DNA from 3 places in the Kitasatospora sp. NBC_01250 genome. Region 3 is predicted to be linked to each of the others. Evidence: riboswitches for the same ligand, from Rfam matches in the RefSeq annotation. Region 3 holds a riboswitch; each other region holds the start of a gene.

Region 1 (10,183 bases), 1.9 Mb from region 3:
GCGGCTACTTCAACGCCCGCCCCGGGCTGGACGGTTACCAGAACGTCTTCTACGTGGTGCTGCCGCTGCTGCTGGCGCTGCGCCGGGGCGTGCCGGTGGTGCTGGCCCCGCAGTCCTTCGGCCCGTTCCCGGCCCCGGCCCAGCGCCGGCTGGCCGCCTACGTGGTGCGCCGGGCCGCGCTCGTGCTGGCCAGGGAGGACGTCAGCGTGGACATCCTGGCCGAGTGCGGGGTGCGCGGCACCCCGGTGCGCCGCGCGGTGGACTCCGGCTTCGCCTTCGCGCCGCCGCCGCAGGGCGACTGGCGGGCCAGGATCGGCGTGGACCCGCACGCCACGCTGGTCGGGATGACCGCCCGCCAGTGGCTGGCCCCGGGCCGACAGGAGCAGTACGAGCGGGCGCTGGCGGCCACCATCGACGCGGTGCGGGCCACCGGCGCCCAGGTGGTGCTGATCCCGCAGGTCACCACCGACTACCTGGGCGACGACGACCGGATCGTGGAGCGCCGGATCGCCGGTTACTGCGCCACGCCGCCGCTGCGGGTGGACGAGACGGTCGACTACCGCGACCTCAAGGGCCTGTACGCCGAGTGCGCCTACGTGCTGGGCACCCGGTTCCACTCGGTGATCTTCGCGCTGACCAGCGGGGTGCCGTGCATCGCGATCGAGTACGAGCACAAGACCCGCGGCATCATGCGGGACCTGGGGCTCGAATCCTGGGTGCTGCCGATCGCCGACGTCTCGGCGGCCAGTCTCGGCACGCTGGTGGAGCGGCTGCGGACCGGGCGTGAGGAGTACCTGCGGACCCTGGCCGAGAAGCTGCCCGGCTACGTCGCCCGGGCCGAGGAACTGCCCGAGCTGCTGCGCGCGGCCACCGCCCGCCGGCCGGTGGGGGCGGGCGCATGACCGGCCGTCGGGCAGGCGCCGGGCGCACCGTGCTACTGGCCACCCCCTACTTCCCGCCCGACACCGGCGGGGTCGAGCAGTACACCTGGCAGCTGGCCCGGCAGCTGCGGGAGCGGCACGGCTACCGCGTGGTGGTCGCCGCCACGGTGGGGGACGGCGGCGCCATCGGGCGCCACGAAGCGGACGGGCTCGTGGTGCACCGGCTGCCCGCCCCGCTGCGGATCTCCCGCACCCGGATCGGCGCCGGCTGGCGCGCCGCGCTGGGCGCGCTGATCCGCGAGGAGCAGGTGGACCTGGTCAACGCGCACGCCCCCGTGCCGCTCTTCGCCGACGCCGCCGCCCGGGCCTGCGGTCCGCTGCCGTTCGTGCTGACCTACCACACCGGGCGGATGCGCAAGGGCGATCCGCTGGGCACCGCCGTCTGCTCGCTCTACGAGCGCACCCTGCTGGCCGGCACGGTGCGCCGGGCCGGCGAGCTGATCTGCTCCTCCGACTACGTCCGGGCCGACCTGGCCCGCCTCTTCGCCGGCCGGGCCGTCACCGTCTCGCCCGGGGTGGACCTGGCGCGGTTCGCCCCGAGCCCGCTGCCGGGCGAGCCGCGGATCCTCTTCGTCGGCTCGCTGGAGCGCGCCACCGCCTACAAGGGCCTGCCCGATCTGCTGCGCGTGCTGGGCGAGTTGGCGCGGCGGGTGCCCGGGGTGCGACTGGAGGTGGTCGGCGACGGATCGGCCGCCGCCGCGCACCGGCGCCTGGCCTACCGGCTGGGCGTCGCCCACCTGGTGCGGTTCAGCGGCCGGCTGACCGGGGACGAGCTGGTCGCCGCCTACCGCCGCTCCCGGGTGCTGGCGCTGCCCACCCACTACGACAGCTTCCCCAGCGTGCTGGTGGAGGCGATGGCCTGCGGGCGCCCGGTGGTCAGCACCCGGGTCGGCGGCATCCCCTCGCTGGTGGCCGAGGGCGAGTCGGGCCTGCTCGCCGACCCCGGTGACCTGCCGGCCCTGACCACCGCGCTGGCCGCCGTGCTGACCGACGACCCGCTCGCCGGGCGGCTCGGTGCGGCGGGCCGACGGCTCGCGGCGGCCGAGCTCTCCTGGGAGCGGCAGGCCGACCGGACGGCGGAGGTCTTCGCCCGGGCGCTGAGCCGCCGGCGCCGGCGCGGGGTGGCGGTGGTGGCGCCGTACTACCCGCCGAAGATCGGCGGGGTGGAGGGCTACGCGGCCCGGGTCGCCGGGGCGGTGGCCGCCGACCCCGGGCTGCGGGCCGCCGTGATCACCACCAACACCGCGGGCCGGCGCACCACCGTCACGGTCGAGGACGGCCTGCCGGTGGTCCGGCTCGGCACCTGGGCCCGGCTCTCCAACACTCCGCTCAGCCCGCTCTGGCCGCTCCAACTGCCCTACTGGCTGCGCCGGCTGGGTATCGACGTGGTCAGCGCACACGCCCCGGTGCCGGGCCTGGGCGACCTGGCGGTGGCGCTCAGCGGCCCGCGGCCGACCGTGCTGACCTACCACGCCGGCTCGATGGCCAAGGGGCAGCGCGGGGTGGACCAGCTGATCGGCGGCTACGAACGCCTGGTGCTGCCACGGCTCTTCGCGCGAGCCGGGGCGCTGGTCGCGGTCTCCCCGGTCTCGCTGGCGGCGAACCGGCGCGGTGCGGTGCGGATCCCGCCGGGCGTGGACACCGAGCGCTTCACCCCGGGCCCGCCGGCCGCCGAGCGCCCGCCCACGGTGCTCTACGTCGGACGGATGGACCGCACCTCGGCCTGGAAGGGCGTGCCGGTGCTGCTGACCGCCTTCGCGCAGCTCGCCGACCAGCCGCGGGCCCGGCTGCGCCTGGTCGGCGACGGCGACGCCGTCCCCGAGCTGCGCGCCGAGGCCGAGCGGCTGGGGGTGGCCGGGCGGGTGGAGTTCACCGGGGCGCTCACCGGGGCGCCGCTGGTCGCCGAACTCCAGCACGCCGCGCTGCTCGTACTGCCCTCGCTGAGCTCGGCGGAGTCCTTCGGGATGACCCTGATCGAGGCGATGGCCTGCGCCACCCCCGTGGTCGGCTCCCGGGTGGGCGGCATCCCGCACGTGGTGGACGACGAGGTGACCGGCCTGCTGGTGGAGCCCGGCGATCCGCAGGCGCTGGCCGCCGCCTGCCGGCGCCTGCTCACGGACGCCGGCACCGCTGAGCGCTTCGGCACCGCGGGCCGACGGCACGTCGTCGAGCACTACGCCTGGCCCGGCCTGACGCGGCGCTACCTGGCACTGTTCCGAGCGCTGTCGCCGGCCTGAGCGAGGGGCGCGGCAGGCTGCCGGGTCCGCGGGTGGCGGCGGTGGTGGCCGACGCGGTCGAGGTGGGGGCGGCCGAGGCGCCGGGCGAGGCGCGCAGCTGGGTGATGGCCGAGCGCAGCGCGGCGAGCGCGGGCTTGGCGCTGCCGTCGGCGCGGCGCAGCCCGTACCAGTCCTCGGTGCTGCCGCCCGCGCCGGCGCCGGTCGCCGCGGGATTGTCCCGGTCGGTGTACCAGATCAGCGCGCCGATGCCCGGGTCGGCGGCCGCCGTGCGCACGCCGTCGGCGGCGATCTCGGCCTGCCGGGCCTCGGTGACATGGGTGGTGCCGGGGCCGATGTCGCCCGGCGAGCCGTCCGAGGCTGCGCCCGGTCCGCCGGTGGGCGCGCCGAACTCGGTGAGCCAGATCGGCAGTCGAGGAGTACCGGCCTGGGTGAGCACGCTGCGCAGGCTCTCCTTGGTCCGGTCGATCTGCTCCCAGGCGGTGCCGAACGAGGTGCTGGCGCTGGGCAGGTAGGGGTAGCAGTACGGGTGGTAGCCGACCGCGTCCACCACCCGGGTGGCGCCCTGTTGGGCCACCTCGGCCAGGAAGGCGGTCGGCGCCAGGTCGCCGTGCCCGCTGTCGGTGGGGGCCAGGCCGCCGAGCACCACGAAGGCGTGCGGGTCGGCGTGGTGCAGCGCGGCGGCGCCCGCCTTCACGGTGGCGGCGTAGCCGGCCGGGTCGGCCGCCGGCGCCCAGAAGGTGGTCAGGTTGGGTTCGTTCCACAGCTCCCAGTCGTGCACCCCGCGCGGCGCGTAGCGCTGGGCGGCGGCCGCGGCGAAGGCGGCGAACCGGGCGGCGTCGTGCGGCCCGCAGGCCGGTTCCGTGCAGCCGGGCGACCGGGCCCACGGCGGGGTGGCGGTGAGTACCGGCAGCACGCTCAGGCCGCGTGCCTCGGCCGCCGCGACCACCCGGTCGAACAGGTGCCAGGCGTAGTCGCCCGGACCGTTGTGCTGGATGTCGTCCCAGGACAGGTCGGCGCGCACCAGGGTGGCGCCGACCTGCACGGCGGTGTCGAGCGAGGCGGCCAGGTCGGCGTCCGACATCCAGACCAGCCGGTCACCGTAGGCGATCCCGGTGACCGGGCGGGTCGGCGCGGGCGGGGTGGGCGGCGTCGGCCGCGGGTGCGAGCTGCCGCCGCAGCCGGCCAGCAGCGGTGTCAGCAGCAGCGCGAGCGACAGGACGGCCGCCACCGTCCACCGCGGGCCCGGCCGTTGACGCCCTGGCCGTTGACGTTCTGGCCGCCGGCGCTCCGCCCGTCGGCGCTCCGGCCGCTGGAGATGGCGCCGCCGCATCGTTCCTCCCGCCCGGCCCCCGCCTGGCTCCTCGGTCACCCGAGTCACCCGGGGCCGTCCGATCGACCGTACACCCGAGTCGGTGGACGGCGGCGGCGGGACGGGCCGTGAGGCTCAGTCAGCGGCCGGGGCCCCGGCCCAGCGCTTCTCCACCCCCGCGAACTTCCAGTACCCCAGCGCGCAGGCCCAGACCACCACGAACAGGCCGACGATCACGTAGCCGACGTTGTTGAGGTCGATCCCGGAGATCCAGCCGCTGACCGGGTCGGTGAGGTCCAGCTTGTCGTGCAGCACGCCGACCAGCTCGATGGTGCCGATGAAGAAGGCCACCGCGATCGAGAGCCCGGTGATGGTGAGGTTGTAGTACACCTTGCGGACCGGGTTGGAGAACGCCCAGTGGTAGGCGAAGTTCATGAAGGTGCCGTCGAGCGTGTCGAACAGGCTCATGCCCGAGGCGAAGAGCAGCGGCAGCAGCAGGATCGCGTACCAGGGCAGCCCCGCGGCGGCGCCGGAGCCGGCCATCACCATCAGCGTCACCTCGGTGGCGGTGTCGAAGCCGAGGCCGAAGAGCACACCGATCGGGTACATCTGCCAGGGGCGGGTGATGGAGTTGGTCAGCCGGCCCAGGATCCGGTTCATGAACCCGCGGTTGGCCAGGTGCTTCTCCAGCTCGTGCTCGTCGAACTGGCCGGCCCGCATCGCCTTGAAGACCCGGTGGATGCCGAAGAGCGCGACCAGGTTGAGGGCGGCGATCAGGTAGAGGAAGCCGCCGGAGACGCTGGTGCCGATGACGCCCAGCGTCAGCCGGGCGTTGGACTTGTCGTCCACCAGGGTGCCCGCGATCTTGGCACCCGTCGCGATCAGCGCGGCCAGCCCCATCACGATGGTGGAGTGGCCGATGGCGAACCAGAAGCCGACCGAGACCGGCCGCTGACCGTCGGCCATCAGCTTGCGGGTGGTGTTGTCGATGGCGGCGATGTGGTCGGCGTCGAAGGCGTGCCGCATGCCGAGGGTGTAGGCGGTGATGCCCAGACCGAGGCCGAAGACCTTGCCGCCGATCTCGTAGTGGTGCGGGGTGACCATGCCCAGCAGGACGGCGAAGCCCACCACGTGCATGGCCACGATGACCGTCAGCAGTCCGGCGGTGCGGATCGTGTCGGCGCGCTGCCAGCGCGGGGGAGTGCCGGCCGCCGGGGCTGTCGCGGCCGGGGCGGGTATGACGGGGTTTTCGGGCAGACTCATGGCAGGGAACGCCTCTCCAGCACCTCGTGGACAGTTCTCGTAAGGTGCCGTGGCCGGTCTCCTGGCTGACGGGTCGAACGTGTCCGCGGCTCGCCTTCCCGGGCGCCTTGCGGCACCCGGTGGCGGCCCGTCGTGGACGGGCGCGACGCGGACACTTCCCGATCACAGTGGCGAGGGCCGCTCCGGTCTGGGACCCCTGTTGAGGGTCCGTCACCGGTCTTCCCGAACACCACGGCGATCAACACCGTAGGTGCTGGATCGTCATGTCGACAAGCCCGGCCGACTGCGACGCACCTCACCCGGTGAGCTGCGGCTCCCGTGCCGTCGGGGTCAGCCGCGCGAACTCCAGCGGGGCCGAGGGGTCGATCGAGAGGTCCGCGGGGGCGGGTTCGGCCCCGGCCCGCACCAGCAGGTCGCCGACGGCGGCGACCATCGCGCCGTTGTCGGTGCACAGGCCCACCGGCGGTACCCGCAGCGCGATGCCCGCCGCCGCGCAGCGCCGTTCGGCCAGCGCACGGACCCGCGAGTTGGCGGCCACCCCGCCGACCAGCACCAGGGTGCCGATCGCGTGGTCGCGGCAGGCACGCACCGCCTTGCGGGTCAGCGTGTCGGCGATCGCCTCCTGCAGCGCGGCGGCGGCGTCGGCGACCCGCGGCTCGGCCCCGCCCGCCCGCTGCGCCTCCACCCAGCGGGCGGCGGCGGTCTTGAGACCGGAGAAGGAGAAGGCGTAGGGCGGGTCGGCCCGCCCGCTGAGCGGGCGCGGGAAGCGGACGGCGGACCGGTCGCCCGCCTTGGCCGCGCGGTCGATCGCCGGGCCGCCCGGGTAGGGCAGGCCCAGGATCCGGGCCACCTTGTCGAAGCACTCGCCGGCCGCGTCGTCCAGGGTGTCGCCGAGGTGCACGATCGGGTCCTTGGCCAGGTCGCGCACCAGCAGCAGCGAGGTGTGGCCGCCGGAGACGATCAGCACCACGCACGGGTCGGGCAGCGGCCCGCCGTCCAGCGTCGCGGCGGCCACGTGCCCGGCCAGGTGGTGCACCCCGTACAGCGGCACGCCCAGCGAGAAGGCGTAGCCCTTGGCGGCGGCGACCCCGACCTGCAGCGCCCCGGCCAGGCCGGGGCCGGTGGTGACGGCCACCGCGCCGACGTCGGCCAGGGTGAGGCCGGCCCGGTCGAGCGCCTCGCGCACCACCGGTGCCATCGCCTGGACGTGGGCGCGGGCGGCGATCTCCGGCACCACACCGCCGAACCGGGCGTGCTCGTCCATGCTGGAGGCCACCGCCTGCCCGAGCAGCACGCCGTCGCGCACCAGGCCGGCGCCGGTCTCGTCGCAGGAGGACTCGATGCCCAGCACCACGGGGGAGGCGGGCATCAGGCTTCCTCAGGGGCCGGCGCGGCCGGGCGCACGTCGGCCGACCACTTCTCCTCGATCCGTCCCACCTTCCAGACCACCATCGCGCCGATCCAGACCACGAAGAAGAGCCCGACGATCAGGAAGCCGAGCAGGTTGATGTCGATCCCGCTGACCCAGTCCCAGAACGCGCCGTGCAGGTCGAGCTGGTCGGCGAGCAGGCCGAGCAGTTCCACGGTGCCGATGATCAGCGCGACGGCCACCGACAGGCCGGTGATGGTCAGGTTGTAGTAGACCTTGCGCACCGGCTTGGAGAACGCCCAGCCGTAGGCGAAGTTCATGAACGAGCCGTCGATGGTGTCCAGCAGCGACATGCCGGCCGCGAACAGCACCGGCAGGCACAGGATCGCGTACCAGGGCAGCCCCGAGGCGGCGGAGGAACCGGCCAGCACCAGCAGCGCCACCTCGGTGGCGGTGTCGAAGCCCAGCCCGAAGAGCAGCCCGAGCGGGTACATCTGCCACGGCTTGGTGATCGACTTCATCACCCGGCCGAGCAGCCGGTTCATGAAGCCGCGGTTGTTCAGCTGCTCCTCCAGCGCCGCCTCGTCGAAGTGGCCCGAGCGCATCTGCCGGAACACCTTCCAGATGCCGACCAGGATGACGATGTTGATCGCCGCGATGATGTAGAGGAACGTGCCCGAGACGGTGGTGCCGATCAGGCTGGTCACGTGGTGCAGCTTGGAGTTGTCGTCCTCCACCGGCCCGGCCAGCGCCTTGACGCCGAGCGAGAGCAGGAACGCCAGGCCGAAGACCACCGAGGAGTGGCCGAGGGAGAACCAGAAGCCCACCGAGAGCGGTCGCTTGCCCTCGTGCATCAGCTTGCGGGTGGTGTTGTCGATGGCGGCGATGTGGTCGGCGTCGAAGGCGTGCCGCATGCCGAGTGTGTAGGCGGTGACACCGATGCCGATGCCGAAGCCCTTGCTGCCCAGGCTCAGGTGCTGCGGGGCGACGATCGCGACCAGGGTGAACCAGCCGACGACGTGCAGGGCCAGGATGAAGCCGGCCATGCCCGCCAGGCGGGTCCACTCCTGGCGGGTTATCGAGGCGGTGGCCTGCCGCCAGCCACCGCCGCTGGTTCGGTCGGGGCCGGTCTTGGCGGGACTGGAGGCTGTGGTCATGGGTGTGCTCCTGCTGCTCGTGCTGACAGCGGCACAACCTAGATGCACTCGGATGCTAGTTGCAATCTGGTGGCAATTAGAAGAGGGGCGCGGGGGCGCGCGGACGGCTCGTGACGGCGGACGGCGGGTGGCGGACGGCGGACGGCAGGTTGGCGCGGGGTCGGCCGGACGTCCCGGCGGGCGCCGGTTGGGAAGACGATCGTCGGTCGGAAGGACACGCCCGCGGGGAGTGCGTCCAGGTCGGCTGACAGGCCGACCCCACAGCTGACATGCTGATGCACTGTGGTGGCTATTGCAAGTGATGCGCAATAGTGTGTTCGCCGGCACGATCATCCGCGTGATCCACGTATGAAAGGGGCCGTGTCCTGATGGGCACCTACTCGCTTCCCGACCTGCCGTACGACTACTCCGCCCTGGAGCGGGCGATGTCCGCCGAGATCCTGGAGCTGCACCACTCCAAGCACCACGCCGCCTACGTCAAGGGCGCCAACGACACCATCGAGCAGCTCGCCGAGGCCCGCGACAAGGAGCAGCTCGGCGGCCTGGTCGGGCTGCAGAAGACGCTGGCCTTCCACCTTTCCGGTCACGTCCTGCACTCGCTCTTCTGGCAGAACCTCTCCCCGGAGGGCGGCGACCGCCCCGACGGCGCCCTCGCCGACGGCATCACCGAGCACTTCGGCAGCTTCGAGGCGTTCAGGAAGCAGCTCACCGCCGCCACCGTCGGCGTCCAGGGCAGCGGCTGGGGCATCCTCTCCTGGGAGCCGCTCGGCAAGCGCCTGATCGTCGAGCAGGTCTACGACCACCACGGCAACGTCGGCCAGGGCACCACCCCGCTGCTCGCCTTCGACGCCTGGGAGCACGCGTACTACCTGCAGTACAAGAACGTCCGCCCCGACTACGTGACCCGCCTGTGGGACGTCGTCAACTGGCAGGACGTCGCCGCCCGCTTCACGGCGGCCACCAGCGCCTGACGTACTGCGACGGCCCCGCCCGGCCCCCAGGGCGCCGGGCGGGGCCGCTCTGCTACTCGAAGGCGGCCCGGACCTGGCGGGCCTCGCTGTCCGCCCCGGACGCGTTGGGGTGCACGAAGGTGCACGCCTCACCGGTGCCGGGGATCTCGGTACACAGGCCGGCCGGGGGGTCCGTCTGGTCGCCCTGGCCGGTGAGGTCGTCCTTGACCCCGTACATCCACTTCTGCGCTTCGGGCGCGCACACCCCGTGGTCGACGCTGGGCCCGTAGGTGTCGACGTAGGTCGCACCGATGTCGGCGGCGTGCAGCGCGATCAGGCACCGAGGGCGGGCCGTAGAGCTTCGAGGGCGGCTGCGGGCCCAGGACACGTTCGCGCGCTGGGTGACGTGACCCGAGCTTCGGGGTTCGGGATCCGAGCGCTCTCTCTGAGGAACGGTGGGCGGCCATATCCCGCCCACCCACCCAATGCCTGTGTCGGTCAATGAATATGACTTATCGTCACGACTTGACTACGTCTGGCAATTGCGGTGTACGGTTCGCGCAAAGAAACGACCCCCGCCGGTGCTACCAACACCGAACGGGGGTCTGACCGAACTTGATCGAGATCGAGGTCGATCCAGTGGCTGTCTGCCACCCTACCGCCGCGCCCGGCTACGGCAAGCGTTCCGCGCCGTCCCAAAGCCCCCGCACCCAGCACGACTTCTCCCACCTTCCCGAACGCGAGGCCTACCTCGCCGCCTACATCGACCGTCTGCCCGACGGCGCGGCGATCGACACCAAGACCCTCGCCCGCGAGCAGCCCCGCTACGGCCAGCAGGCCGTCCGCTCCGCCCTGCGCAAACTCGCCGACCTCGGCCACCTCCTGCGCATCCGCGAGCGGGTCGGCGAAGGCGTCACCCGCTGGGTCTCGCGCACCTACTTTTCCCGCACCGCCCGC
Region 2 (10,183 bases), 2.4 Mb from region 3:
AGCGTGTCACCGGGGCGCAGGACCGGGAAAGGGGTGCCCTCGGTGGCCCCGGCGATCAGCATCCGCAAGGTGCCGGCGACGTGGAAGAGCCGGTTGCGGACCAGCACCTCGCCGGGCCCCGGCAGCGGCAGCGGAGCCTCGACCACGGCGAAGTCCTCAGGCCGCGGAAGCCCGTGCGGCACGGCGGCGAGGCGGACTTCACGGTGCGTCGTGGGGAGGGCGGTGGGCATGGGAGCTCCTCGGCGTGGAAGGGGACGCTGCCCTGGCGCTGCTGGTCACAGCCCGGGCCGGTGGTTCCCATGGACGGTCACCGGCCCGGGCTGCGACCAGCAACGGGGTCCGCTTGGTGGATTCCTTCCATCCGAGCGCCCCCCAGCCGCGATTTCTCACACCGCCGCTCTCTCCTGTGCCCGTACTTCGGGGGTGCGTGAGCTGACCGAGGATGACGGCACAGCAGTTCGCCGATGCGATGCCGGTACGAAAAGCCCCGCCGGAGCATCGCTCGAACGACTGATGTCCACCTGCGCAGTCCGGTGGCCGACGGAGTGGCGGCGGACAATTGCGGGGTGGTCGGCTAGCGATTCGGGGGAGTCCTATGCACAACACATGGCACTACGATCGATGGATCGACGTCACTGTCCTGCTCCGCGATGACGGTGTCTCCTGCGAACGGGCGATCAAGGCGTTCACAGCTCGCGGTTGGACGATGGCACCTGCCACCAGCGAGGGACGCGACAGCCCGTTCCGGGCCGGCTATCGAGCCCATGTCGTCACGGTCGGCCGCGACGGTGGTCGGTGGCGGGCCCGAGCCGCTGCCGTCTGTGAGGTAGCCGAGCTCATTCGTGTCGCTGGGCTGCGTGGTGCGGAAGTCAGAGATGCCGACTTTCCCGAACGCACCGACGACAATTATCTCTACCGCCTGCACCGTGTTTGGCGGCACACGCACTCCGCGCCGCAGCGGATGATCGGGAGGTGCGCCTGTGCGCTTGGCCTCCTGGACACCGGTGACGTCGCCAGACTGCGGCCGGGAGACAACATCAGAGCGGAGGCCGACCGGCTCGAACGGCTGCGGGGCCATCGGGTCGGCGATCACATGCTCCGAGAGACCTGGATGGATCAACCGCCCAAGCCGCGCGACCCGGCCGCTGCGAGCCGCGAGGCGGCGAGCGAGGCACCGAGGATCAGTGATGAGGCGGGGTCCGTCCTGTTTCTCGCCCTGTTCACGATGTCCCTTCTCCTCGGTGCCGAACTGCCGCCGGCCCGTACCGCGAACGTGCGCGCTCTGCTGGCGGCGGCACTCCTGCTGACACTCCTGGGGGCCATGGCCTTCGTCCACTGCAGCGGGCGCCGCCGCGACGGGCTGCCCATGCTTCGGCTCATCGCCCTGACGTGCTTCGCAAGCGCGGCCATCACGGTCATCCCCGCCACCTTGGGCGCCGTCCTGAGCAGCAGAGTTCCCCACCTGGGGCCGAAGGTGCCGGTCCAGATCGTCCTGGTGCTGTTCGGGGCCGTCGGAACGGCGTTGCTGGCCCGTCGCTCCTGGCTCGTGCGGGCCGGCCTGGTTGCCGTGCCCGTGGCGCTCACACTGCTGCGGCCGGTGCTGCCCGTCGGCGCGAGCACGCTCTATGAGGTGTACCTGGAGGACTTCGGCCTGAGGGCGGCCGAGCTGCCCGTCTCCACCCTCTGGCGCACCCTTGCGGGACTGAGTGTCGTCTTCCTCGTCCTCAAGGTGCTGCTGGTACCGCTGGGCGCACTGGGATGGCTGCGCTACTTCCATGTCAGGTTCCGGCCAGCCATGACGGCTTACCCCGTGGTGGCCCTCTTCCTCATGACATGGGTGCTCCTGACCATCCAGGGCGCCATGAATCATCCGGCGCACGCCGCGGACAAGCTCCGCTCGCAGGCTGTCGCCGGGCGGCCGCCAACCGCGTACTTCGGTGTCCAGCCACGTCTGGTCTGTGTCAGGGCGCTGTCTGCGAACATCCCGATCGACGGTGAGAGCCTGCCGACGGCACGGCCGCTGCTCTGGTTCGGCACGGTCACCGACCGCGCACCGCTCTGGGATCCACGGACGGGTGAGACCACCCGTCCGTTCGCGCGCGATGTGGCGATCGTTCCGGCGCACCCTGACGCGACCACCGGGGCACTCGGCTGCTGAGGCCCCTCAGCGCCCAGCCGCAGCCTCGGTGAGCCGCTGTGCCACGCTCGGTGCTCCTGCCCAGTGCAGGTGGAGGTAGCTCGCGTGGACGTTGTCCGCTGTGAAGCCCTCGGTGTGGGGGGTGCCGGTCGGGGTGCGCCAGGCCCAGGCGGGGGTGGGGCCGTTGCCCGGGGTGCAGGTGGTGCGGTGGAACTCGTGGCCGCGGATGCGGGTGCCGGCGGCGGCGAGTGGGCTGTCGTGCAGGGCGACGGCCTCGCGGTAGCCGAGGGTGAGGCGCTCGGTCATCCGGGCGGTGGTGTCGAGCACGCCGCACATCGGGCGCCCGTCCAACTCGCGTCCCAGGTAGAGCAGTCCGGCGCACTCGGCGGCGATCGGGGCGCCGCCGGCGGCGAGGTCGGCGATCGCCGCGCGCAGCGGGGCGTTGTCGCTCAGCTGGGCCGCGTAGACCTCGGGGAACCCGCCGCCGATCACCAGGGCGGACGTGCCGTCGGGCAGGCGGGTGTCGTGCAGCGGGTCGAAGGGGAGCAGCTCCGCCCCTGCGGCGGTGAGGAGTTCGGCGTTCTCCGCGTAGGAGAAGGAGAAGGCGGGGCCGGCGGCCAGCGCGATTCGGGGGCGGCCGGCGACCGGGGTGACTTCGGCGGCCGGGTCCCAGGCCTCGGCGCGCAGCGGCGGGGCGGAGCGGGCCAGCGCCAGCACGGCGTCCAGGTCCACCGAGGCGGCGATGAGGTCGCCCATCTCGGCGACGGCGCGCAGCGCCTCGGCGGAGCGCTCCACCACCGGCACCAGGCCCAGGTGGCGGGAGGGCGTGGCGACGGCCGCGGTGCGGCGCACCGCGCCGAGCACCGGCACGCCAGCGCCCTCCTCCAGGGCCTCGCGCAGCAGGTGCTCGTGCCGGTCGGAGGCGACCCGGTTGAGGATCACCCCGGCCAGGCGCACTTCGGGGTCCCAGGAGGCGAAGCCGTGCACCAGCGCGGCCACCGAGCGGGACTGCGAGGAGCCGTCCACCACCAGGACCACCGGCGCCCGCAGCAGCTTGGCGACCTGCGCGGTGGAGGCCAGCTCGCCGCGCCCGGAGGCGCCGTCGAACATCCCCATGACGCCCTCGACCACCGCCAGGTCGGCCCCGGCGGCGCCGTGCCGCAGCAGCGGCTCGATCCGCTCGGGTCCGCACAGGAAGGCGTCCAGGTTGCGCCCCGGCCGGCCGGTGGCCAGGCCGTGGTAGCCCGGGTCGATGTAGTCGGGGCCGACCTTGTGGGGGGAGACCTTCAGGCCGCGCGCGGTGAGCGCGGCCATCAGGCCGGTGGCGACGGTGGTCTTGCCCGCGCCCGAGGAGGGGGCGGCGATCACGACCCGGGGGAGGTGCGGCACAGCTGTTCCTACCACTCGATCCCGCGCTGGCCCTTGCGGCCGGCGTCCATCGGATGCTTCACCTTGGTCATCTCGGTGACCAGGTCGGCCAGTTCGAGCAGCGGCTCGGGTGCGTAGCGGCCGGTGATCACGACGTGCTGGGAGCCGGGACGCTCCCGCAGCACCTCCACCACCTCGGCGACGTCCACCCAGCCCCAGTGCATGGGGTAGGTGAACTCGTCCAGCACGTACAGCCGGTAGGTCTCGGCGGCGAGGTCGCGCTTGACCTGCTGCCAACCCTCCTTCGCCGCCTCCTCGCTGGACTCCAGATCCCGCTGCACCCAGGACCAGCCCTCGCCCATCTTGTGCCAGGTGACGCTGCCGCCCTCGCCGGAGGCGCCCAGCACCTTCAGCGCGTTCTCCTCGCCCACCTTCCACTTGGCGGACTTGACGAACTGGAACACCCCGATCGGCCAGCCCTGGTTCCAGGCGCGCAGCGCGAGCCCGAAGGCGGCGGTCGACTTGCCCTTGCCAGGACCGGTGTGCACGGCGGTGATCGGCTGGGTACGGCGCTGACGGGTCGTCAGGCCGTCGTCGGGGACGGTCTCGGGCTTGCCCTGGGGCATCGGGTCACGCTGCCTTTCGCGCGGAGGGGAGGGCGGAGGAACGGGCGGAGGGGAGGGAGGGGGAACGGTGGGCGTGCACCAGGGCGGCCACGCCCTCGGCGCGCAGCTCGTCCAAGGTGACAGTGGTGGCGCGCAGTTGGGCCGCCAGGGTGCCGGCGAGGCCGAGCCGCACCGGCCCCGACTCGCAGTCCAGCACCACGGCGGCGGTGCCTTGGGCGGCCAGCAGGCCGGCGGCCCGGCCCGCCTCGCCGAGCGCCGCGCGCCCGCCGGTGGCCCGTCCGTCGGTGACCACGACGAGCAGCGGGCGGCGCAGCGGATCGCGCAGCCGCTCCAGCCGCAGCACCTCGTGGGCCCGCAGCAGCCCGGCGGCCAGCGGGGTGCGGCCGCCGGTGGGCAACTGCTCCAGGCGGGCCGCGCCGACCTCCACCGAGGAGGTGGGCGGCAGCGCCAGTTCGGCCCCGGCGCCGCGGAAGGTGATCAGGCCGATCTTGTCCCGGCGCTGGTAGGCGTCCATCAGCAGCGAGAGCACCGCGCCCTTGACCGCGGTCATCCGCTGCCGGGCCGCCATCGAGCCGGAGGCGTCGACCACGAAGAGCACCAGGTTGGACTCCCGTCCGTGGCGCACCTGTTCGCGGAAGTCGTCGCTGCGCAGCTCCAGCGCCCGCCCCGCCCGGCCCCGGGCCAGCTGGTGCGGAGCGGCGGCCCGCAGGGTGGCGGACAGGTGCAGCCGGGTCAGCGTGCCCTGCGGGCGCCGGGCGCGCACCGTGTGGCCGCCGTCGGTCTCGGCGGGCGAGCGCCGGCCCTGGGTGCCGTGGCCGGTGTCGGGGACCTTGAACAGCCTTGTCCGGTAAGGGTGTTCGGCTGCCACGGGGGCGGACTCGCGGGACGGCGCGGCCGGGTTGGGCAGCCGCGGCGGGGTGTCGGTGGCGGGTTCGGCCGGTGCCGAGGGCTCGGCGGGCTGCGACGCGGCGGGGTCGGGCGCACCACCGCCGTCCGGCCCGCCCTCGGGCCCGCCGTCCGGTCCGTCGTGGTCCGGACCGCCTTCCGGCCCGTCGCCGCCGTCCTGCGGGCCACCGTCGTCCGGACCGCTGCCCTGCGGCCCGTCGCCCTCCGGCGGCTCCGGCTCCTCGCCGCCCTGCTGGCCGTGCTCGTCCAGCGTCCGCTCCAGCTGCTCCTCGTCCAGCCCGGGCGCGTCGAACGGATTGCGCCGGCGCCGGTGCGGCAGCGCGAGCCGCGCCGCCATGCGGACGTCGTCCTCGGCCACCGCCGTGCGCCCGTCCCAGGCCGCCAGCGCGACCGCCGTGCGGGCCATCACGATGTCGGCGCGCAGCCCGTCCACCTCGAAGGCCGCGCAGACGGCGGTGATCTGCCGCAGCGCCGCGTCGCCGAGCACCACCGAGGGCAGCAGCCCGCGCGCGGTGGTGATCCGCTCGGCCAGCGCCCGCTCCTCGTCCTGGTAGCGGGCCGCGAAGCCGGCCGGGTCCGCGTCGTAGGCGAGCCGGCGGCGCACCACCTCGGCCCGCTCCACCGGGTCCCGGGTGGCCGCGATCTCCACGGTCAGCCCGAACCGGTCGAGCAGCTGCGGACGCAGCTCGCCCTCCTCCGGGTTCATCGTGCCCACCAGCAGGAACCGCGCCGCGTGCCGCACCGAGACGCCCTCGCGCTCCACGTACGAGCGCCCCATCGCCGCGGCGTCCAGCAGCAGGTCCACCACGTGGTCCTGGAGCAGGTTGACCTCGTCGATGTAGAGCACGCCGCGGTGCGCCTGGGCCAGCAGGCCGGGCTCGTAGGCCTTCACGCCCTGGGCGAGGGCCCGCTCCAGGTCCAGCGAGCCGACGATCCGGTCCTCGGTCACCCCGACCGGCAGCTCCACCAGGCTTGCGGGGCGCGCCAGTTCACCCGGCGCGGGGTGCGGGCCGTCCGGGCACTGCGGGTCCGGCGCCGCCGGGTCGCAGGCGAAGCGGCAGCCGTCGACCACCGTGATCGAGGGCAGCAGCCCGGCCAGCGCGCGCACCATGGTCGACTTGGCGGTGCCCTTCTCGCCGCGCACCAGCACCCCGCCGACGGCCGGCGAGACGGCGTTCAGCAGCAGGCCGAGCCGCAGGTCCGCCATGCCGACGATCGCGGTGAAGGGGTATCGGACGTCGCTCACGGGCGGTCACCTTCCATAGTGCGCGCAGCCGGCGCGCCCGGGGGTACGAACGGTGCGTCGCCGACGACGCCGCCCTCGATCAGCCGCCACAGCGCGTCGGTGTCGGCGTGCTCCTCGATCAGGTCGCCCAGCCGGTCCAGCCGGGCCTCGCGGGCGGCGGCGAACGCGGTGTCGGGGGCCGGGGTGAAGTCCCGTCCGGCGAGCGCGGCCACCTCGCGCAGGAACGCCCGGCGGAAGCCGTCGTTCTCCAGCGCCCCGTGCCAGGTGGTGCCCCAGACCGCGCCCTCGCGGCAGCCGTCCAGGAAGGCCTCTCCGCCCTCCACGGTCACCACCCCGTGGTGGATCTCGTAGCCCTCGACCCGCTCGCCGAAGGCCTCGCCGACCGGTCGGGCGAGCACCTTCTCCGGGCCGAACTCGACCGCGGTCGGCAGCAGCCCCAGACCGTCCACCTGCCCCGCGCCCGACTCCACGACGTCGGTGATCCGCCGCCCCAGCATCTGGTAGCCGCCGCAGATCCCGAGCACCGGGCGTCCGGCGGCGGCCCGCTCGCGCAGCGTCCGCTCCAGGCCGCGCTCGCGCAGCCAGGCGAGGTCGGCGACGGTGGCCCGGGTGCCGGGCAGCACCACGAGGTCGGCGTCGGCCAGCTCCTCGGGGCGGGTGGCCCAGCGCACCAGCACCCCGGGTTCCTGGGCCAGCGCGTCCAGGTCGGTGAAGTTGGACAGCCGGGGGAAGCGCGGCACGGCCACCCGCAGCACGTCCGCGCCGTACGGGCCGACCGCCTCCGTGTGCGCCACCGCGGTGGACAGGTCCAGCGAGTCCTCGGCGTCCAGCCACAGGCCCGCCAGCATCGGCAGGGTGCCGAGCACCGGACGGCCGGTCAGCTCGTGCAGCATGTCCAGGCCGGGCTTCAGCAGCCGGGCGTCGCCGCGGAACTTGTTCACCAGCCAGCCCGCCACCAGGCGCTGGTCCTCGGCCGAGAGCAGCGCCAGGGTGCCGAACATCGCGGCGAACACCCCGCCGCGGTCGATGTCGCCGACCACCACCACCGGCAGCTCGGCGGCCCTGGCCAGGCCCATGTTGGCGATGTCGCCGGCGCGCAGGTTGATCTCGGCGGGCGAGCCCGCGCCCTCGCAGATCACCACGTCGAAGCGGCGGCGCAGGTCCGCCAGGCACTCCAGCGAGCGCTCCAGCAGATAGGGCTTGCGGTCCCGGTAGTCGAGCGCGCCGACCTCGCCGACCGGGCGGCCGAGCAGCACCACCTGGCTGCGCCCGTCGGCGCCCGGCTTGAGCAGCACCGGGTTCATCGCCGCCTCCGGCTCGACCCGGGCCGCCTGGGCCTGCATCACCTGGGCGCGCCCGATCTCGGCGCCGTCCAGGGTGACCATCGAGTTGAGCGACATGTTCTGCGCCTTGAACGGGGCCACCTTGACGCCCCGGCGCACCAGCCAGCGGCAGATCCCGGCGGTCACCACGCTCTTGCCGGCATCCGAGGTGGTACCGGCCACCAGCAGTGCGTTGCTCATATCCGCTCCTTGTGGGTCAGCGTCCGCACGGCCAGGCGCAGCGCCACCGTGGTCCCCAGCGCCAGCAGCCCGACCCGGCGCGAGAGCCGGCAGGCCCGCTCGATGTCCGCCACCGCGACCGGGCGCAGTTCGGCGCCGAGCACCGGCCGGTGCTCCACCTTGGCGCCGTAGTGCAGCGTGCCGCCCAGGCGTACGCCCAGCGCGCCCGCGAAGGCCGATTCGGCCTGCCCGGCGTTCGGGCTCGGGTGCGCGCCGCCGTCGCGCCGCCAGACGCGCCAGGCGGTGTCCCGGCGCTCCGCCGCGGCCACCGTGAGCAGCGCGGTCAGCCGGGCGCCGGGCCAGCCGGCCACGTCGTCCAGCCGGGCCGCGGCCCAGCCGAACCGGCGGTAGCGCGCCGACTTGTGACCCACCATCGCGTCCAGCGTGTTGACGGCCCGGAACGCGAGCAGCCCGGGGGCGCCCGCGACCGCGCCCCAGACCAGGGCGTTGACCACGGCGTCGGCGGTGTTCTCGGCCACCGACTCGACCACGGCGCGGGCCAGCTGCTGCTCGTCCAGCGCGCTCGGGTCGCGCCCGCACAGGTGCGGCAGGCGCCGGCGGGCGGCTGCCAGATCGCCGGCGGTCAGCGCGGTGCCGACGGTACGGGCCTCGCGGGCGAGCGAACTGCCGCCGAGCACGGTCCAGGTGGCGGCGGCGGTCAGCGCGGCGGCGCCCGCCCGGTGCCGGCCGGCCAGCTGCTGCACGCCCGCCGCGCCCGCCGCCACCGCGGTGACGCAGAGCGCGGTGTGCAGCGCCCCCGCCCCGCGGTGGTCGCGCCAGAGCGCGCGTTCCAGCCGTCCGGCCGCCCGGCCGAAGGCGGCCACCGGGTGGCCGCGGCGCGGGTCGCCGAACCGGGCGTCGGCGGCGTAGCCGGCCAGGGCGCCGAGGGCGTACGGCAGCGCGCGGTGGGAAACCCCCGCCATCTGTTGCGTGTCCTCACTCAGGGTCCGCGCCCTGGATCGACGAAACGGGGGCGAGAGTCTCCTGGCTCCCGGGTGGTGACGCACCCCCGGGCCTTCCAACGGCCCTGTGGCGGACCGCCGTGACCGTTCGTCGGGCGTGCTCCCCGGTGACAGTGGCGGGACCGCGCCGGATTCGCACCGGCTTCCTCTCCATGCCTCCGATTGGCCCAAGGATCCCATCACGCGCGCGAAGCGGGAGTCAACCAGGTCACCGGCCGAGTCGGTCACACCACCGGGGCGCCCGGGCCGGTACCGGACCAGCGGCGGGGGCGCCGGCCTCGCGCCGCAGCCGCTGGCCGATCGTCCAACGGCGGTCGGCGGGCCGCCGACCGGCTTCGTGCGTTCCGCGGGTGGGGGCGCCGCGACCCCGACTCTAGCGTCGGCCCATGCGAAGAAGCAGGCCACCGGCCCCCACCCCGGTCCCGTTCTCCCCGCGGGCCGCCCGCGCCCACCGGGAGAGCCTCGGCCTGACGCCCGAACAGGTGGTGCGCGCGATGTCCGCGCACGGCGTGCGCCTGCTCGCGCCCCACCTGACCGCCTGGGAGAGCGGCGAGCTGCGCCCCACCGAGCGGGAGTTCATCGCGCTGGCCCGGGCCCTGTGGTGCCCGGCGGCCGAGCTGATGGGCGCACCGCCCGCCTCGCTGCGCGACTTCCGGGTGGCCCGGGAGCTGACCGCGGAGCAGGCCGCGGCCCGGATCGGGATGGGCCCGGACGCCTACCTCGGCGCCGAGCGCACCGGGCGCTGGAGCGGAACCCCGGAGCAGAGCGCCGCGCTGGTCGAGGTGCTCGGCCTGACCCTGCGGGACCTGGTGCTGCGGGTGTGCGGCGCGGGCGAGGCGCTCGACCAGCGGCTGCGGAGTTGCGTCGAGGGGCGCTGGCAGGCCCAGCTGCCGGCGGTGGCGGCGCTGGTGCCGGTGCCGCGGCCGAGCCTGGCCGCGGTGCTGGCCGCGCTCCCGGGCGAGTACCAGGTGGCCTCGCACTGGGGCGCCGGCTCCTGGGGCACCCCGGCGCCCGCCGCAAAGGGCCCGCGGTCCGCGGAGCCGGCGGTGCCGCGGCTCGACCGCTTCTGGGCGCTGCTGGCCCGCCAGGACACCGGCGGGATCCCGGTCTGACCTGCCGCCGGGGTGCTCCGCGGCTCAGAAGAGCGCGTAGCCCAGCCACCCCGCCAGCAGGCCCGCCGCCAGCAGCACCGTGCCGAGCCCGTAGGCCCGCCCCCGCTTGTCCGAGTGGCGGGCCAGCAGGAAGAGGAAGACCAGGCCGAACCCCGCCAGCAGCACGGCCACCACCATCACGGCCCCGCCGAGGACGGGCCCCAGCGTGCCGGAGTGGTCCGCGGGATTGGGGTGCGCTATCGCGGCAAGTTCCACAGCGCCGTC
Region 3 (10,183 bases):
GGCCTGTCCGGCGGACGCCCCTCGTGGCGTCCGCACCCCACCCAAGAGGAGAACAGCCTTGAGCCGCACCGCATCCGCTGCGCTCTACCAGCCCGCGGGCACCGCCGAGGGCCTGGAAAGCGTGCGCAGCCTGGTCAACACCGCGCTGGACATCCTGAGCGAGGTCGCCGCCGCGCGCAGCGGACCGGTCGCGCCCGGCGGCCCCGCCGCCGCGCGGGCCGCGGCCGCGGCGGCGCTCAGCGCCCCGCTGCTGCCCGAGGAGCGCACGGCACCCGAGCAGGCGCTGGCCGAGCTGGTGCGGCCCTTCGCCCAGTGGTCGGTGGACATCACCCACCCGGCCGCCGTGGCCCGGATGCAGCCGCCGCCCACCGACGTGGCCGCCGCCGCCGAGCTGGTGGGCGCCGTCCTCAACCAGTCCCTGCACGCCTGGGAGAGCGGACCGTTCGCCCTGGAGCTGGACCGCTGGGTGATCGCCCAGCTCGCCGAGCTGGTCGGCTACGACCCGGTGACGGCCGGCGGCACCCTCACCTCCGGCGGCAGCGTCTCCAACCTGATGGCCATGACCATGGCCCGTGACACCGTGCTGGCCGACAAGATCGGCCGGCACGCCTTCCAGGAGGGCCTGCTGCGCCTGGGCGTGCAGCCGGTCGTGCTGGCCCCGCAGGGCGTGCACTTCTCGATCGAGCGCGCGGTGCGCCTGCTGGGCATCGGCGAGGAGAACATCCGCACCGTCCCGATCGACGCACACGGCCGGATGATCCCCGCCGAGGCCGAGCGGATCCTGGCCGAACTGCCCGAGCACGAGGTCGCCGTGGCGCTGGTGGCCGTCGCCGGCTCCACCGACCTGGGCATCGTCGACCCGCTGCCGGAGCTGGCCGCCATCGCCCGCGCGCACGGCCTCTGGCTGCACGCGGACGCCGCCTACGGGGCCGGCGCGCTCTTCTCGCCGCGGCTGCGCCCGATGCTGCGGGGCATCGAGGAGGCCGACTCGGTCACCATGGACCTGCACAAGTTCGGCTGGACCCCGGCCTCCTCGGCCGCGCTGCTGGTGCGCCGGGCCGAGACCATGGTCTCGTTCGGCCTGCAGCCCACCACCTGCCTGAGCGCCGACGACGACACCTGCGCCGGCTACATCGGCTCGCAGAACACCTCGCTGCAGACCACCCGCCGGGTCGACGCGCTGAAGATCGCCGTCTCCATGCGCACCCTGGGCCGGGAGGCCGTGGCGCAGATGGTGGACACCTGCCACGACCTGGCCCGGCACGCCGCCGCCCGGATCAGCGCCGAGCCCCGCCTGGAGCTGGGCACCGAGCCGCCGCTGACCGCCGTGCTCTTCCGCTACCTGCCCGGCCACGGCCTGGACGCCGACGCGTTCAACGGCCTGCTGCGCCGCCGGGTGATGGAGGACGGCCGTGCGCTGCTCGCCCGCACCCACATCGCGCAGCCGGACGGCGGCAGCCGGGTCTTCCTCAAGCTGATGCTGCTCAACCCGCAGACCGGCACCGAGCAGCTGGACCAGCTGCTCGACGACCTGCTCGCGCTGGCCGCCGAGCTGGAGGCCACTCCCTGAGGCATGACCGGCCCTGGAGCCGCCTTTTCCACCGCACAACCACGCCCGGGAAGAGAGATTCGGTGAGATCCGAGGTGTACCGCCCGTTTGCGCCGGCCGCCGGGCACGAGGCGGCGGACGACCCCGTCCGCGAGTCGATGCGGCGGCTGCCCGCCGCGTTCGCCCTGCCGCTGACCCTGCTGACGGGCCGTCCGCTCGCCGACCAGCCCCGCACCGCGTACACCCCGACCAGGCACCTGGTCAACGCCTCGGTGTCGGTCACCGCGGGCCTGGCCGCCGGCGCGCTCGCGCTGGCGGCCGGGCGCTGGTGGCTGCTGCTGGTGCCGGTGGGCTGGGCGATGACCCTGCACGGCGCCCGCAACCTGCGCATGATGGTCTACCACCAGTGCGCCCACCTCAACATGTGGGGCCACAAGCGCCGCGACGTGCTGCTCGGCCGCACGATCGCCGCGCTGCTGGTGATCCAGGACTTCGGCCGCTACAGCACCGAGCACGTCTCCGACCACCACGCCGTGCACCACATGACGCTGCGCGATCCCACCGTGCAGGCGTTCCTGGTCAGCCTAGGACTGCGCCCGGGGATGAGCCGGCGCGAGATGTGGCGCCGCACGCTGCTCAAGACCGTCTCCCCGGTCTTCCACGCGCGCTTCCTGACCGCCAGGATCCGCTCCTACTTCCACTCCGCCGAGCCGGCCTGGCGCACCGGCACCGCCCTCGGGTGGGTCGCGGTGGCGGGGCTGGCGACCCTGCTGCACCTGTGGGTCCTCCTGCTGGTCGCCTGGGTCGTCCCGATGACCGTGCTCTACCAGGTCAGCAACACCTTCCGGCTCTGCGTCAAGCACACCTTCCCCGCCCCCGACGAGCCGGTGCGCCGCGGCCGGGACTACTTCGCCGCCCTGACCAACGCGATCTTCATCGGCGAGGCGGCCCCGCCGCCCGGCCTGCCGCCGGTGCGCCGGGCGGCGGCCTGGGCCCGGTGGGGCGGCCGGATGCTGCTGGTGCACTTCCCCGCCCGCTACCTGGTGCTCACCGGCGACACCGTGGTGCACGACTTCCACCACCGCGCCCCGATGAGCCGGGACTGGGCCAACTACCTGTTCGCCCGCGAGGACGACCACCGGCGCGGGCACCCCGGGTGGCCGGCCTACCACCACGTCTGGGGCCTGGTGGCCGCCATCGACCTGGTCTTCGACTCGCTGCGCCACGCCGACCCCGAGGAGTACCACCCCGACCGCCTGGCCGAGGTCAACCACCGCGAACTGTTCGCCGCCTTCGAGGACTGACCGCCGCCTTGGCGGACCGAGCGCCGCCGCACCCGGACCGTTCCCACCGAAAGGGCACTCCTGATGAACACCGCTGACGGGTCGATGGACCGCCTGGTCATCCTGGGCGTGGCCGAGAGCGACGCGCACGCCGTGGCCAACCAGCTGATCGCCATGCAGTTGCGGGCCCACGGCTTCACCGTGGTCAACCTCGGCGTGTGCACCCCGCTGGCCGACTTCGCCGACGCCCACGACCGCCACCCCGAGGCCGAGGCCGTGCTGATCGGCACCCTCAACGGCCACGCCCACCAGGACCTGCGCACCCTGCCCGGGCTGCGCGCCGCCGGGCGGCTGCGCTGCCCGGTCGTCGTCGGCGGCAACCTGTCGGTCGGCAGCCGCAAGGCCGACACCGACCGGCAGCGCCTGCTCGACCTGGGCGTGGACCACCTGCTGGACGACGCGAGCGGCCTGATCCTGCTGCTCGACATGGTGCACGCCGCCCGGGCGGCCGAGTTGCAGCATGGCTGACCTGCACGGCCTGCACCTCGACGACCAGGTCGCCGCCGAACTGCCCGACTGGGCCGAAACGGTGGCGCACCTGCGCACCCGGCGCCCGGTGGTGGAGGTGCTGCGCGCCGCCCGGGCGGCCGGGCGCCCGGTGGTGCAGCCGCGCTGCGGCGTCGGCGGCCACCAGCAGATGCTGGACCTGCTGCGCGCCCTGGAGCCGGCCGGACCGGGCGTGCTGTCGGTCACCATCGACTCGCACACCCGGCTGCGGCACTTCGACACCGCCGCCGAGACGCTCGCCCGCGACCCCGGCGACCTCAACGGCTACCCGCTGGTGGCGCACGGCTGGCAGCGCGGGCGCGAACTGGCCGACGCCGTGGGCGTCCCGCTGGAGGTCCGGCACGGCTCGCCGGACGGGCGCGAGCTGTTCGCCGTCGCCCTCGCCGCCGGCCTCACCTCCTACGAGGGCGGCGGGATCGGCTACAACCTGCCCTACTCCAAGAACGTCCCGCTCGGCCACTCGCTGCGCGCCTGGCAGCAGGTCGACGCGCTGTGCGGGGTGCTCGCCGAGGCGGGCGTGGTGATCGACCGCGAGCTCTTCGGCACCCTGACCGCGGTGCTGGTGCCACCCTCGGTCAGCCTGGCCGTCACCGTGCTGGAGGCGGTGGCCGCGGCCCGCGAGGGCGTGCGCTGCCTGTCGATCGCCTACCCGCAGGGCGGCGAGACCCACCAGGACGTGGCCGCGCTGCGCGCCGTGCGCACACTGGCCGCCCGCTACCTGGACCCGGCCGTCGAGGTCTACCCGGTGCTGCACGAGTTCATGGGCGTCTTCCCGCGCACCCGCTCCTACGCCGAGCTGCTGATCCTGCACGGCGGCCTGCTCGCCCGGCTCGGCGGCGCCGCCAAGGTGATCAACAAGACCCACCAGGAGGCCTACGGCATCCCCGAGGCCGAGGCGAACGCCGACGGCATCCGGGGCGCCGCGCTCGGCGCCGGCGAGCTGCTCGACTTCGTGCGGATCGACGAGGACCGGGTGGCCGAGGAGCAGCACTGGATCGAACGCGAGGTCGCCGAACTCGTCGACCCGGTGCTCGCCGAGGGCGAGTTGATCCCCGCGATCGAGGCCGCCTTCGCCGCCGGGCGCCTGGACATCCCCTTCAGCGCCAGCATCCACGCCCACGCGCAGGTCGTGCCGCGCCGCGACCGCTCCGGCGCCATCCGCTACGCCGACGCCGGCGCGCTGCCGTTCTCCACGGCCGTGCTGCGCCGGCACGCCGCGCTGCTGAGCGAGCCGCCCGGGACGCCCGAGCGCTCCCCGTTCGAGGCGGCCACCGCCGACATCCGCTACTTCCTCGACCACGAGGACCGTTTCCACACCCGTACACCGCACTACACGCGGTCCGAGAACTCGCAGAGGTTTTGATGACCACTCACGAGCCCGCCGTGCAGCTTCCCGCCCCCGACCCGGAGGAGGGCCGCCGGGTCTTCGCCGACGACCGCGCGCACCTGTTCCACAACTGGGCCGCCCAGGGCGCCGTCAACCCGATCCCGGTGGCGGGCGCCGCCGGGCGGCACTTCTGGGACTACGAGGGCAAGCGCTACCTCGACTTCTCCTCCCAGTTCATCAACCTCAACATCGGCCACGCGCACCCCAAGGTGGTCGCGGCGATCAAGGAGCAGGCCGACCGGATCTGCATGATCGCCTCCACCTTCGCCAACGACAAGCGCGGCGAGGCGGCCCGCCTGATCACCGAGCTGGCCCCCGGCGACCTCGGCCACGTCTTCTTCACCAACGGCGGCGCCGACGCCAACGAGCACGCCGTGCGGATGGCCCGGATGCACACCGGCCGCCCCAAGGTGCTCTCCGCCTACCGCTCGTACCACGGCGGCACCTCCACCGCGATCAGCCTCACCGGCGACCCGCGCCGCTGGCCCAACGAGCGCTCGGGCAGTGCCGCCGGCAACGTCGCGCACTTCTTCGGCCCCTACCTGTACCGCTCGCACTTCCACGCCACCACCGAGGCCGAGGAGAGCGCCCGCGCGCTGGCGCACCTGGCGCAGGTGATCGAGTTCGAGGGCCCCACGACGATCGCCGCGATCATGCTGGAGAGCGTCGTGGGCACCGCCGGCATCCTGGTCCCGCCGCCCGGCTACCTGGCCGGCGTGCGCGCGCTGTGCGACAAGTACGGCATCGTGATGATCGCCGACGAGGTGATGTCCGGCTTCGGGCGCACCGGCGCGTGGTTCGCCATCGACCACTGGGGCGTCACCCCCGACCTGATCACCTTCGCCAAGGGCGTCAACTCCGGCTACGTGCCGCTCGGTGGCGTGCTCGTCTCCGACGCGATCCACGAGACGTTCCGCGAGGTCGTCTACCCCGGCGGCCTGACCTACTCAGGCCACCCGCTGGCCTGTGCCGCCGCCGTCGCCGCCATCACGGCGATGAAGGAGGAGGGCATCGTCGAGAACGCCGCCCGGATCGGCGAGGACGTGCTCGGTCCCGGCCTGCGCGAGCTGGCCGAGCGCCACCCCAGCATCGGCGAGGTGCGCGGGCTCGGCGTCTTCTGGGCCGTCGAGCTGGTCCGCAACCGCGAGACCCGCGAGATGCTGGTGCCCTACGCCGCCGGGGCGGGCCAGACCGGCCCGGTCGACGAGGTCGTCGCCGCGTGCAAGGAGCGCGGCATGTGGCCGGTGTACAACTACAACCGGATCCACCTGGTGCCGCCGTGCACCATCACCGACGACGAGGCGCGCCAGGGGCTGGAGATCCTGGACGAGGCGCTGAACGCGGCCGACAAGCACGTGGAATAACGCCGGGTCAGCTGCCGTTTCCCACACGCTCAACCATCTTCCGATCCATCTTCCGAACCGTCTTCTGAACTGTCCGACGAGAGGTCGACATGCGAGCAGTCGTCGTCGAGGAATTCGGCGGCCCCGAGGTCCTGGCCCTGGCCGAGCGCCCGGACCCGCAGCCCGGGCCGGGCGAGCTGGTGGTCCGGCTCACCGCCGCCGGGGTCAACTACAAGGACGTCTACGAGCGCGAGGGCCGCAGCCCGCTGAAGGCCCCGCTCGTGGCCGGCTGCGAGGGCGCCGGCACGGTGCTGTCGGTCGGCCCCGAGGTGACCGGCACCGCCCCCGGCGACCGGGTCGCCTGGTGGGCCGCGCCCGGCAGCTACGCCGAGCAGGTCGTGGTGCCCGCGCGCGCCGCCGTCCGGCTGCCCGCGGACATCAGCGAGGAGGCGGCCGCCGCCGTCCTGCTCCAGGGTCTGACGGCGCACTACCTGGTCACCAGCACCTTCCGTGCCGAGGCCGGCCAGAGCGCCCTGATCCCGGCGGCGGCCGGCGGCCTGGGCCAGCAGTTGGCCCGGGTGCTCTCGCGGCGCGGCGTGCACGTGATCGGCACCGTCTCCAGCGAGGCCAAGGCCGCCGCCGCCACCGCGGCGGGGGTGCGCGACGTGCTGGTGGTGCCGCCGGGCGGCTTCGAGGAGGCCGACAAGATCGCCTCCCAGGTGCGGGAGCTGACCGGTGGCCGGGGCGTGGACGTGGTCTACGACGGCGTGGGCCGCGACACCTTCCGCACTGGCCTGGCCGCGCTGCGCCCGCGCGGCACCTTCGTCCTGGTCGGCGCGGCCTCCGGCCCCGTGCCCCCGTTCGACCCGCAGCACCTGGGCTCCGGCGGCTCGCTCTTCCTGACCCGCCCGACGCTGGTCGACCACGCCACCGATCCCGCCGAACTCGCCGAGCGCGCCCACGAGGTGTTCGCCTGGCTGCGCGACGGAACCCTCTCGGCCGACGTCGCCCAGCGCTACCCCCTGGCCGAGGCCGCACGCGCCCACGCCGACCTGCAGAGCCGCCGCACCACGGGCAAGCTCCTCCTGCTGCCCTGACCCGCGCCGATCGAACGCCCTGGTGCCCGCAGCCCCTGGCTCCGGGCACCAGGGCGTTTCCACACGGCCTTGCGGCCGCCGGCTCCTCGGCACCCGGCAGGCCGGGCTCCTGCGAAGCGGGGGAGGCCTGCGGCGGATCCGAGCTCGTCCCACGATGTGGGCAGTCGAGTGATTCACCCGCGACTCGCCGGTGGATCGGCTATAGGCTGACCGGTGCAACTGGTTCGCCCTGTCCGCCAGGCAGGGTGTCGCAAGAGGGAACCCGGTGGGAATCCGGGACTGCCCCGCAGCGGTGAGTGGGAACGACCGCCGTCATACGCACTGGGTCCGGGAGTTCGGGCCTGGGAAGCGACGGCCAGTAGGTGTCCGCCCTTCAAGGGTGGGCGTGCCCGCGAGTCCGAAGACCTGCCCGTTGTGCGCACGCGACCGTTCGCGCGCGGAAATCCCGGTGACCTCGTGGGCGGGTCGGCGTGCACAACCAGGCGGGTCCGGCGCATTCTGGCGTCTGCGGCCCCGCCCGGTTCGGCACCTCTTCGCGTCCCGTGACATCGCCGGGAACCCTGAGACAGGCTCGCGAAGGAGAGTCCCTTGACCACGAAGTCCGCAGCCGCGGCAACCCGCTCCACCGTCCACGGCTACCCCCGCCAGGGCCGTAACCGGGAGCTCAAGAAGGCGATCGAGGGCTACTGGAAGGGCACGGTCACCGCCGAAGCCCTGCTGGCCACCGCCGCCGACCTGCGCCGGGAGAACTGGCGGCAGCTCACCGAGGCCGGTATCGCCCAGGTGCCCACCGGTGATTTCTCGCTCTACGACCACGTGCTGGACACCACCGTCGCCGTCGGGGCGATCCCGGCCCGCCACCGCGCCGCCGTCGACGCCGACCCGCTGGACGGGTACTTCGCGATGGCCCGCGGCACCCAGGACGTCGCGCCGCTGGAGATGACCAAGTGGTTCGACACCAACTACCACTACCTGGTGCCCGAACTCGGCCCCGACACCACCTTCGCGGCGAACCCCGCCAAGGCCGTCGCCGAGTTGCGCGAGGCGCTGGCGCTCGGCCACGACGCCCGCCCGGTGCTGGTCGGCCCGGTCACCTACCTGCTGCTGGCCAAGCCGGCGCCCGGGGTGGCCGAGAACTTCCAGCCGATCACCCTGCTGGACCGGCTGTTGCCGGTCTACACCGACCTGCTGGCGCAGCTGCGCGCCGCCGGTGCCGCGTGGGTGCAACTGGACGAGCCCGCGCTGGTGCAGGACCGCACCCCGGCCGAGCTGAACGCCGCCGCCCGCGCCTACCGTGACCTCGGTGCCCTGACCGACCGGCCGAAGCTGCTGGTCGCCAGCTACTTCGACCGCCTGGGCGAGGCGCTGCCGGTGCTCGCCAAGGCCCCGGTGGAGGGCCTGGCCCTGGACTTCACCGGGCCCGCCGCCGCCAACCTGGACGGCCTCGCCGCCGTCGGCGGGCTGCCCGGCAAGCGGCTGGTCGCCGGTGTGGTCGACGGCCGCAACATCTGGATCAACGACCTGGGGAAGTCGCTGGCCACCCTGGCGACCCTGCTCGGGCTGGCCGGTACCGTGGACGTCGCACCGTCCTGCTCGCTGCTGCACGTCCCGCTGGACGCCGCCGCCGAACGCGAGGTCGACCCGCAGATCCTGCGCTGGCTGGCCTTCGCCAAGCAGAAGGCCACCGAGGTGGCGCTGCTGGCCCGCGGTCTGCGCGAGGGCACCGGCTCGATCAGCGCCGAACTGTCCGCCAACCGCGCCGATCTGGCCTCGCGCGCCGCCTCGCCGATCACCCGGGACCCGGCCGTGCGCGCCCGCACCGCGGCCGTCACCGAGGCCGACGCCCGCCGGGCCCAGGCGTACCCGCAGCGGGCCGCCGCCCAGCGCGCCCGGCTCGGCCTGCCGCTGCTGCCGACCACCACCATCGGCTCGTTCCCGCAGACCACCGAGCTGCGGGTCGCCCGCGCGGACCTGACCGCGCGGCGGATCGACGAGGCCGCCTACCGCGAGCGTATCGAGGCCGAGGTGCGCGAGGTGATCGCCTACCAGGAGAAGGCGGGCCTGGACGTGCTGGTGCACGGCGAGCCCGAACGCAACGACATGGTGCAGTACTTCGCCGAGCAGCTCACCGGCTACCTGGCCACCCGGCACGGCTGGGTGCAGTCCTACGGCACCCGCTACGTGCGCCCGCCGGTGCTGGCCGGCGACATCTCCCGCCCGCACCCGATGACCACCGACTGGTTCGGCTACGCGCAGAGCCTGACGGACCGTCCGGTCAAGGGCATGCTCACCGGCCCGGTCACCATGCTCGCCTGGTCCTTCGTCCGCGACGACCAGCCGCTCGCGGACACCGCGTTCCAGGTGGCACTCGCCCTGCGCGACGAGGTGCGCGACCTGGAGGCCGCCGGTGCGGCCGTGGTCCAGGTCGACGAGCCGGCGCTGCGCGAGAAGCTGCCGCTGCGCGCCGCCGACCGCCCCGCCTACCTGGACTGGGCCACGGCCGCGTTCCGGCTCGCGACCTCCGGGGTGCGGGCCGACACCCAGATCCACACCCACATGTGCTACGCCGAGTTCGGCGCGATCATGACGGCCATCGACGAGCTGGACGCCGACGTCATCTCGCTGGAGGCGGCCCGCTCGCACATGGAGGTGGCCGGAGAGCTGGCCGGGGCCGGCTACCCGCGCGAGGTCGGCCCGGGCGTGTGGGACATCCACTCGCCTCGGGTGCCGAGCACCGAGGAGGCCGTCGAGCTGCTGCGCGCCGGGCTCGCGGCGATCCCCGCCGAGCGGCTCTGGGTCAACCCCGACTGCGGCCTGAAGACCCGCGGTTGGCCCGAGACCCGGGCCTCGCTGGAGAGCCTGGTCGGCGCCGCCCGCCGCCTGCGGGAGGAACTCGCCGGCTGAGGTGCCGGCGTGGGATGAGAGGGGTGGGCGCAGACCACCTGCTGCGCCCACCC

The links. Region 3 has a riboswitch for cobalamin ahead of metE (5-methyltetrahydropteroyltriglutamate--homocysteine S-methyltransferase). Riboswitches for the same ligand answer to the same signal wherever they lie in the genome.
Region 1: it holds a riboswitch for cobalamin, as region 3 does, so the genes downstream of both, OG500_RS10425 (HoxN/HupN/NixA family nickel/cobalt transporter) here and metE (5-methyltetrahydropteroyltriglutamate--homocysteine S-methyltransferase) in region 3, are expected to answer to the same signal.
Region 2: it holds a riboswitch for cobalamin, as region 3 does, so the genes downstream of both, OG500_RS12235 (cobalamin biosynthesis protein) here and metE (5-methyltetrahydropteroyltriglutamate--homocysteine S-methyltransferase) in region 3, are expected to answer to the same signal.

The regions. Positions count from the first base shown of each region.
Region 1 is NZ_CP108476.1:2,514,842-2,525,024, reverse strand. Features, by position in the region: gene OG500_RS10440 (polysaccharide pyruvyl transferase family protein) at 1-902, shown strand, start outside; gene OG500_RS10435 (glycosyltransferase family 4 protein) at 899-3,178, shown strand; partial or broken gene OG500_RS10430 (cellulase family glycosylhydrolase) at 3,564-4,259, opposite strand; gene OG500_RS10425 (HoxN/HupN/NixA family nickel/cobalt transporter) at 4,623-5,750, opposite strand; cobalamin riboswitch at 5,785-5,999, opposite strand; gene tsaD (tRNA (adenosine(37)-N6)-threonylcarbamoyltransferase complex transferase subunit TsaD) at 6,046-7,119, opposite strand; gene OG500_RS10415 (HoxN/HupN/NixA family nickel/cobalt transporter) at 7,119-8,276, opposite strand; gene OG500_RS10410 (superoxide dismutase) at 8,645-9,247, shown strand; gene OG500_RS10405 (hypothetical protein) at 9,300-9,614, opposite strand; gene OG500_RS10400 (hypothetical protein) at 9,842-10,183, shown strand, end outside.
Region 2 is NZ_CP108476.1:3,044,689-3,054,871, reverse strand. Features, by position in the region: gene OG500_RS12265 (MDR family NADP-dependent oxidoreductase) at 1-230, opposite strand, end outside; gene OG500_RS12260 (hypothetical protein) at 596-2,158, shown strand; gene OG500_RS12255 (cobyrinate a,c-diamide synthase) at 2,165-3,526, opposite strand; gene cobO (cob(I)yrinic acid a,c-diamide adenosyltransferase) at 3,535-4,131, opposite strand; gene OG500_RS12245 (putative cobaltochelatase) at 4,136-6,244, opposite strand; gene OG500_RS12240 (cobyric acid synthase) at 6,280-7,806, opposite strand; gene OG500_RS12235 (cobalamin biosynthesis protein) at 7,803-8,768, opposite strand; cobalamin riboswitch at 8,801-8,982, opposite strand; gene OG500_RS12230 (XRE family transcriptional regulator) at 9,194-9,919, shown strand; gene OG500_RS12225 (hypothetical protein) at 9,944-10,174, opposite strand.
Region 3 is NZ_CP108476.1:595,902-606,084, reverse strand. Features, by position in the region: gene OG500_RS02895 (pyridoxal phosphate-dependent decarboxylase family protein) at 59-1,570, shown strand; gene OG500_RS02890 (fatty acid desaturase) at 1,633-2,853, shown strand; gene OG500_RS02885 (cobalamin-dependent protein) at 2,917-3,360, shown strand; gene OG500_RS02880 (methylaspartate mutase) at 3,353-4,762, shown strand; gene OG500_RS02875 (aspartate aminotransferase family protein) at 4,762-6,150, shown strand; gene OG500_RS02870 (quinone oxidoreductase family protein) at 6,240-7,226, shown strand; cobalamin riboswitch at 7,430-7,653, shown strand; gene metE (5-methyltetrahydropteroyltriglutamate--homocysteine S-methyltransferase) at 7,815-10,130, shown strand.